2 regions of the Thalassospira sp. MIT121401 genome follow, and region 2 is predicted to be linked to the other one. Evidence: predicted binding sites of a transcription regulator. Region 2 holds the regulator's gene; the other holds the start of a gene.
What was found. Region 2 encodes LexA, which represses DNA repair genes until DNA is damaged. Its sites were predicted from a motif close to ATGTTCTANTTTGGTTC; they were not measured.
Positions count from the first base shown of each region.

Region 1: the regulator LexA is predicted to act here: its motif matches at 1,594-1,610, upstream of recA (recombinase RecA).

Region 1 is NZ_CP138926.1:3,791,699-3,796,129, reverse strand. It holds gene SIB88_RS17540 (carboxypeptidase-like regulatory domain-containing protein) at 1-129, opposite strand, end outside; gene SIB88_RS17535 (DUF4198 domain-containing protein) at 134-928, opposite strand; gene nikR (nickel-responsive transcriptional regulator NikR) at 1,026-1,505, shown strand; gene recA (recombinase RecA) at 1,784-2,857, shown strand; gene SIB88_RS17520 (NIPSNAP family protein) at 2,961-3,266, shown strand; gene SIB88_RS17515 (helix-turn-helix domain-containing protein) at 3,278-4,431, opposite strand, start outside.
Region 2 is NZ_CP138926.1:2,630,670-2,635,100, forward strand. It holds gene SIB88_RS12065 (ComEC/Rec2 family competence protein) at 1-1,969, shown strand, start outside; gene lexA (transcriptional repressor LexA) at 2,075-2,782, opposite strand; gene moaC (cyclic pyranopterin monophosphate synthase MoaC) at 2,941-3,420, opposite strand; gene trpC (indole-3-glycerol phosphate synthase TrpC) at 3,440-4,237, opposite strand; gene trpD (anthranilate phosphoribosyltransferase) at 4,234-4,431, opposite strand, start outside.

The sequences.
Region 1 (4,431 bases), 1.2 Mb from region 2:
ATTCTCATTGCCAACAGCCTGCCAGCCAGCCCCGTGGGCACGGGCATCTGTCGGTTCCGATATGATCAGAACCGACAACGCCACAAGAACCACAAGAACCGGCACCCGGCTGATACCCGCTAGATGCATTTTCCTAGCCGTCCACATGGAAGCTTAGTGTCGCACGAAGGTTATGAACCCGTACCCCGTCCGCGGCATCGGGGATATCGGTTGCAACCCGCACGATCCACAGGCCGGGTGCCGAAATGCGAACCTTGGCAATGGCACTGCCGCGGTCATCGGCAAGGGTTTCGGTATAGTAGGCCCAGGAAGACGGGGTTTGGGTAAACCCGGCATAGGTCGCAAGAACGGTGGTGGTCAAAGGCTGCCCGTCAAGCAGGATGCGAAATTCGGCGTCCGTGCCGATTTTGGTCCGGCGCGGATCGCCAAGCGGAACGATTTCAAGCCGATCACCAAGCGGGGTCGTGACCACGGCATTGCCATCAGATGCCTGCGGGCCGATCAGATGTTTTGCAAATTTCTCGTAACGCGAAGCGGTCAGGGCATCGGGATGTTGTTCAAGCCCGCCTTCCTGCCAGCCATCGGGCGTCTGTGACCAGACAACCGGCAAACGATGGGCGGCAATCCAGCCGGTTTGCGCATGATCGTTAACAGATGCAACAAGGTTCGGGGCGTTCGGATTTGGTGTGACATCAAGTTCGCTCTGCCCGGCATCGGTGATCAGGCGGGCGCGCACATTTTCGATGGCTTCGGCTTCTTCAGGCGCGCCGAACTGATGGGTCGAATCTAGAAATATCGTTGCCGGTTGGCCCGGCGCAATGGTGCTTTGTGCGGTGCTGGCGATGAATTCATGGGCGGTTGTCGCACTGCTGATCAGGCAACCGGTCATGCCAATTATCAGGGCGCGTGCGAACTTTGATTGAAACATCTGCTATCCTTTGGGAAATTAGGTCTATGAAATGACAGTATGAACTTTTCAAAATTGTTCATACGAGTCAAGCTGATGATTCTGAAAGGGAATTGATATGACCCGCGTGACGGTATCAATCGAAGATGATCTGATGGAAGCGTTCGACACCTTCCTTGAAGGGCGGGGCTATACCAACCGGTCCGAAGGATTCCGTGATCTGATCCGTGAAAAGCTTCAGAATGCCAAGCTTGACGAAGACCCCAACGGGGTGGGAATTGCCGTTCTGAATTATGTTTATGACCATGAGGAACGCATGCTGGCATCGCGTTTGATGAGCACCCAGCATGAACATCACAATCTGACGGTGTCGACCGTGCATTTTCACATCGATCATGACACCTGTCTTGAAAGCGTGACCCTGCGCGGGAAGCTTGCCGAAATTCGCGCCTTTGCCGACAAAGTCCTGGCACAGCCCGGTGTGCGCCACGGGCAGCTTTATTCCGTTCCGGGGGAACTACACATTGAATCCCATCACCACGGGGATGAAGACCACGGCGCGGCCCATACCCACGAACATCTCAAAATTACCACCTGATAAAATTGCCGTTCGGTATGGAGCAGCCCGGTCCGGACAGGGCCGGGCTGTTGTCGTTTGAAAACGCGATTTTTGTTCCCGGGAATGAGAACAAACTTGCAACATCCAAAATTTTATGACAGTGTTCGCATTATGTTCTCAATTCGGCTGCTGACGTGAACAGGGAAACTAGTCTGTCTGGGCAGCAGGTTCTTCAAGCGGTGGCGTTCCGCATTTAGGTCCGGGGAACCGCCTGCGTTGCATCCTACCCGGCCCTGTGGAATAAGAGAGTTCGAGCAATGATTCAGACCGCGCTGCATTTGGTGGATAAGGATACTATGGATAAGCAGAAGGCACTCGAAGCCGCCCTTGGGCAGATCGAACGGGCATTTGGCAAAGGTTCGATTATGAAGCTGGGTCAGCGGGAAAGCGCCGTTGACATTTCAGCCATTTCAACCGGATCACTCGGTCTTGATATCGGACTTGGTATTGGTGGTCTTCCGCGTGGCCGTATCATCGAAATCTATGGCCCGGAAAGTTCCGGGAAAACGACCCTGGCCCTGCACACCATTGCCGAGGCACAGAAACTTGGCGGGACCTGTGCATTTGTCGATGCCGAACATGCGCTTGACCCGGGCTATGCCCGCAAGCTTGGCGTGAATACCGACGAACTTCTGATTTCACAGCCCGATGCCGGTGAACAGGCACTTGAAATTGCCGACACGCTGGTGCGTTCCGGTGCGATTGATGTTCTGGTCGTTGACTCGGTCGCGGCCCTTGTTCCGCGGGCCGAACTCGAAGGTGAAATGGGCGATACCCATGTCGGTCTGCAGGCCCGCCTGATGAGCCAGGCCTTGCGTAAACTGACCAGCTCGGTGTCGCGGTCGAACTGCATGGTGATCTTCATCAACCAGATTCGTATGAAAATCGGTGTGATGTTCGGCAGCCCGGAAACCACCACCGGTGGTAACGCGCTCAAGTTCTATGCGTCTGTTCGTCTGGATATCCGCCGTATCGGCCAGATCAAGGACCGCGACGAAGTCGTGGGTAACCAGACGCGCGTCAAGGTCGTCAAAAACAAGATGGCCCCGCCGTTCAAACAGGTCGAATTTGACATCATGTATGGCGAAGGCGTTTCCAAGATGGGTGAAATCCTTGATCTTGGTGTCAAGGCAGGCATTGTTGAAAAGTCCGGTTCCTGGTTCTCCTATAACTCGACCCGGATCGGTCAGGGTCGTGAAAACGCCAAGAACTTCTTGCGCGAGAATCCGGAAATGACCCAGGAAATCGAAAACAGCATTCGCGAAAGTGCCGGCCTGATCGCCGAAAGCATGACGAATATGAGCGAAGATGACCCGGTCAATGACGATTGATCGCGCTGTTTTTGTACGATGATTTTAAAAAGACGGGCCGTGATTTCGGCCCGTCTTTTTTGTTTGGGCCATCAAATCCTTCACCCCGTTCAAAGGTGCAGCCATGATTACCTGCTATTTGAAATATATTATCGACAGTCACAAAATTCCCGAGTTCGAGGCATATGCCAAACGCTGGATTCCGATTGTCAATCGTATGGGCGGGACCCATCACGGGTATTTCCTGCCCCATGAAGGGGCGAGTAACGTGGCCTATGCACTGTTCAGTTTTCCAAGCCTTGCCGAGTATGAGGATTACCGCAACCGCATGGCTGACGACCGCGAATGTCAGGATGTTCTGAATATGGAAATCCGCAATCGCAGCATCATTTCCTATGAACGCAGCTTCATGCGCCCGGTCCTGGACTAGGGGCGGGCGGGCTATGATCCGCGCCGCATTGCGGTCGTCGCCACTGCCGCTGCCGGGATTTGCTGCTGTTGCCACTGGCTGGGTGTTTGGCCGGTAATGCGCAGGAATTCGCGATTGAAATTCGATTTGGTGTTAAAGCCGCTTGAAAGCATGGTGGTTGTGATATTCTGTCCGCGCGCAAGTTCCCCGCAGGCATGATCAATCCGGAACCTGTTGATATAGCGCGACACATTTTCCCCGGTACTTTGATTGATCGCTGTGGATACCTGTTTCAACGGATAGCCCAGTCGCCGCGCAATCCGCGCCAGCGTCAGATCGGGATCAAGAAACAGCTTCTGACCGCTTATAAGCTGATCAACTGCCACCATGATTTCATCGACCGGGATATCGGGCGTATCGGGCGCGGTTTTGTCAGGCGCGCTTGACGGTTCGATATCATCACCCCCGTTGTCATCATCGCCCGATCCGATGGCAAGATCTGGGGAAAGCGCCAGAAACCCGATGGTCAGCACTGCCAGCGACGAAAAGATGCTTAAAATCACACCCGTCGCGCCTTCTGCCCCGAATTGCAGGGCTGCTGCGATCAAAAGATCACTGAAGGCCGAAACAATCAGCGCAATGGCAATCACCCGCCAGATCAATGCCGGTACATGCCCCGATGCCAGACGCGAATGGGCCAGATCATTGCCCTGACGATGCAGTGCAATCAGGATGGCAGACGCATAGCCGACAAAAAGCGCGCCAAGCAGGGCATCAATCAGAACCGGCATGGCAAGGATCACGATCACCATCACCACCGGGGCCAGAACATGGCAAAGATCGGTGCCGACAAGGCGCGACCGCACACTGCTTTGCAAAAAGGCCATCCAGGCCAGCGCCGGGATCATTGATGCCATGACCGGCTGCAACAGCCGGATAGCATCAAACCCGTAATAATGAACAAGCGACACCGTCACACTCTGACAGGCGCAGGCCAGCAGCAAGGCGGCAAGCAACCGGCTGGTCTTTTCAAACAGGATCGCCCGCAAAAACAGATAACCCAGCAACAGTGCGACGATCATAGGTACGGGAAGTGCGATCATGTCTTGTGGCGATCCGATCATAAAACGTCCGAAAACCGGTTTTGCACGTCCTATAACCGGTTCAAGGACGCCAGCCCCCGAAA
Region 2 (4,431 bases):
GATTCTTTCGGTCTGCGCGTTCTGGATGGTTCGCAGCAAAGCCTGGCTGGCATTTTTGATGCAACTGATGGCCAGTATCACGGTAGGTTGTCTGATCAGTGCCCTGCATACGGAACTGGGACCGGAAAATATCCCGACCAGAACCCTTTATTCGACCGAAATCATCGGAACTGTCATCGGTATTGAGCCCCGCGGCAGTCGCATGCGCGTTACCCTTGATCCGACAAATATTCAGGGTCTTTCCAATGATCAGATCGACTGGAATGTTCGGCTCAGTTTTCTCGGTGACAGCGCGCTTTCGATCGGTGATGAGGTGCGCGTAAAGGCACGGTTGTTTCCACTGCGCCCGCCGTCGGTTCCCGGTGATCCCGATTTCGCGCGCAACCTTTATTTCAGCCAGATCGGCGCAACCGGGTTTGCATTCGGTCGTCAGTTCGAAGTGTTGAGCGAGAAGGATGCTTATGAAAACAATGGTATAGGATACGTTGTTGAACACCTGCGTCAGAAAATATCCGACGTGATCAATCGATACGTAACCGCGCCCGAGGCCGGGATTGCCAAAGCATTGATCATCGGTGAACGCGGCGATGTCACTGCTGAAATTGCCGAGGATCTGAGGAAATCCGGGCTGGCCCATCTTTTGGCGATTTCCGGATTGCATATGGGGTTGCTGTGCGGAACCGTTTTCTTTCTGGTGCGTCTGGGTTTGGCTGCGATACCGGGGATCGCATTGCGCTATCCGGTCAAAAAATGGGCGGCACTCGCGGCCGCCGGGGCGGGGTTCATTTATCTCGGATTGTCGGGGGCAACAGTGCCGACGCAGCGGGCCTTTGTGATGTTGCTGGTGGTATGGATTGCCCTGTTGCTTGATCGCCGTGCCATATCTTTACGGCTGGTGGGTGTGGCCGCACTGGTTGTTCTGGTGTTAAGGCCCGATGCGGTACTTGGTGCCAGTTTTCAGCTTTCCTTTGCTGCTGTCGGGGCACTTGTTGCCTTTTATGACGGGCCCGGGCGCCGTTGGCTTGACCGCCATGGCGGACGTCCGTGGCATGAACGTCTTGTGGTCTATATGGCGGGGCTTTTGATCACCAGTGTCATTGTGACGGTTGTGACGGCATCGATTATCGGATTTCATTTCGGGCGGATATCGGTGCTTGGCATTGTTGCCAATCTGGTTGCCATTCCGATAATGGCATTCTGGGTGATGCCGTTAATTGTACTGACGCTGGCATTCATGCCATTCGGGTTGGCGGGCGGTGTGCTTGCGCTGATGGCGCCCGGATTGACTGTTCTGATCAAAACAGCATCCCTTGTCGCCGCCCAGGAATGGGGGTTGTGGTATGTGGCCGGGCTCGGTGATGTGGCAACCGCCTGTTTGTTGTTGGCGATTGCGTGGGCCGTGATCTGGCGCGATCAGATTGCCCTTGTAGTTTCCGGGCCGCTTTTGATCATCGCCATCATTGCGCAGGTGACCCACCAAACTCCGGATGTTCTTGTATCGGGTGATCAGGAAAGCTGGGCCGTTTATGACAGGGAACAGGAAATCCTGCATTTGGCCGACGGGCTTGGTGATTTCCAAAAATCCCTGTGGATGAGCCGTTTTGGCATCCGTCCGGAAGATGAAGCCACAAGAATAAGGTATTGTAAAAACGATCCGTGTCTTGTGGTCACTGGCGTTGGTGATAATGAAACTAGGACCATTGTCGCAACCAGTCTGGCCAATCCGTTCTATGCCTGTCGCAATGCCGATCTTGTGATTACGCTAAAAAACGATTTGCCAATCCGAACCTGTCGCCAGGCCGGGGCGCGGGTGATGATTGATGATGGCGTCTTGTGGTGGCAGGGCGGTGTCGCCCTTGATACGGCTAAGCTTGATCAGGGAAGGTCGTCATTTGAAACCGTGCGGGCAATATCCGGTCACTGGCCATGGATCGTGATTGGCGGCAAAGCTGCTCCATCGCAACGGTAATCAGTGGCCGTGCCTGGACCGGGCCGGATGCACTGATCCCGAATACACAAAATCGCCCGTGTGAAAATCACAGCGGGCGATTTTGTGTGTGCAGTTGCTGGTGGCTTAATACTGACGCAGCAACCCGACCAGACGACCCTGAATACGCACGCGATCCGGTGACAGGGCACGGGTTTCATACCGGGCATTGGCCGGTTCCAGAAGAACCTCACCGCGCCCGCGTTTAAGGCGCTTAAGGGTCGCTTCGCTGTCATCGACAAGCGCAACGACAATCGTGCCATCATGGGCCTGCTCGCACCGCTGGATCAGGACGGTATCACCATCAAGGATGCCGGCCTCGACCATGGAATCACCGGATACTTCAAGTGCATAATGATCGCCTGATCCCAAAAGGGCAGCGGGCACCTGAACCATGGTGCTTTGATCACGCAATGCCTCGATCGGGGTACCCGCAGCAATTCGCCCATAAAGCGGAAGCGAAATAGCTTCACCGGTTTCGGCAAAGGCCGTGGGCACGGTTGCCGGACGATGGGGGGCTTTGCGCGCACTGGCAATGGATGTGACGTTGTTCGGGGTTTCGGGGGCGTCATCATCGCTGTTTTCCGGAAGCCGGATGACTTCCAGCGCACGGGCGCGATGCGCAAGACGGCGGATAAAACCGCGTTCCTCAAGCCCGGTAATCAGACGATGGATCCCCGATTTGGATTTAAGGTTCAGGGCCTCTTTCATTTCATCGAAAGAGGGCGAGATACCGTGATCGCGAAGGTAATTGTCAATATAGACCAGCAACTCATATTGCTTGCGCGTCAGCATGATATTTCCCGAACCTGTAGCAAGAACAAAAAGGATACATAAATGTTCTACTTTAGTTCTTTTGTCGGGTCAAGCGCGTCGGGCCAAAAACAACGGATTGGCCGTAATTCAGGCCATAATTACGGGTTTTGAATGGTGGTCGCCCGCTCGCAAACACCCTAATCGGCGATGAAAGTCCCCGATTTCCCGCCTTCCTTGCGGGTGACGCGGATATCGGTAATCTGCATGGCCTTGTCGACAGCCTTGCACATGTCAAACACGGTCAAGGCTGCGACAGAGGCCGCTGTCAAGGCCTCCATCTCGACACCGGTCTTGCCGGTGGTCTTGCAGGTCGCGGTGATATCGACCCCGTCAACATCATCGGCCAGTTCAAGATCAACCGTCACCGATGTCAGGGGCAGGGGATGGCAAAGCGGGATCAGATCGGGGGTCTTTTTTGCTCCCATGATCCCGGCAAGCTGTGCGATGCCAAGAACATCACCCTTCTTATGGCCACGATCGGCAATCAGCTTTGCCGTTTGCGCAGACATCAATACCCGTGCCTTGGCAATGGCAATGCGGGTGGTATCGGCCTTGTCCGAAATATCCACCATCACGGCGTTGCCACCGGCATCAATATGGGAAAGCTTGTCTGTCATGTGCTTTGCCAGTCCCAGGTCAGGCCGCAAGGCCAAGAAGGTTGCGGGTTGCCGCAGCCACGTCATCCTGACGCATCAGGCTTTCCCCAATCAGGAAGCACTGCGCACCAACCTTGGCCATGCGTGCAAGGTCTTCGGGCGTGAACAATCCGCTTTCGGCGACCAGAAGACGGTCGCTATCGACCATGCCAGCCAGTTCCTCGGTCGTGGTCAGCGAAATTTCCATGGTCTTGAGGTTACGGTTATTGACCCCGACCAGACGCGATTTCAGTTTCAGGGCACGTTCAAGTTCCGGCGCGTTGTGAACTTCGATCAGAACATCCATGCCAAGACTGTGTGCCGCATCTTCAAGTTCGGCAGCCAGTCCGTCTTCAAGGGCCGCCATGATCAAAAGGATGCAATCGGCCCCCAAGGCGCGTGCTTCGGTGATCTGGTAAGGATCAACCATGAAATCCTTGCGCAATGCCGGAAGGTCAACAGCCGCGCGCGCCGCGACAAGATAGCTGTCATCCCCCTGGAAATAGGGCACATCGGTCAGAACCGAAAGGCAGCTTGCCCCGCCAGCCTGATAGGCCTTTGCCAGTTGCGGCGGATTGAAATCGGCGCGGATCAGTCCCTTGGACGGGGATGCTTTCTTGATTTCGGCAATCAGGCCATAACGGCCATCGGCAACACTGGTTTCAAGGGCCTTGATAAAGCCGCGCGGTGCCGATTGGGCTTTGGCTTCGGCTTCAAGCGTGCCAAGGCTTTTGCGGGACTTGCAGGCGGCAACGTGTTCGCGTTTGTCGTCGCAGATTTTCTTAAGAACGTCGCTCACGCTGCGTTTCCTTCGTTGGTAATGGTGACAAGACCCTGAAGCGTTTCTGCGGCCTTGCCGCTATCAATTGCTTCGGATGCCTTTTTGATGCCATCGGCAAGATCGCTGGCAACGCCGGTCACCACAAGTGCCGCCCCGGCATTCATCAGAACGATATCGCGATAGGCATCTTTTTTCGCTGCCAGAAGGTCAAG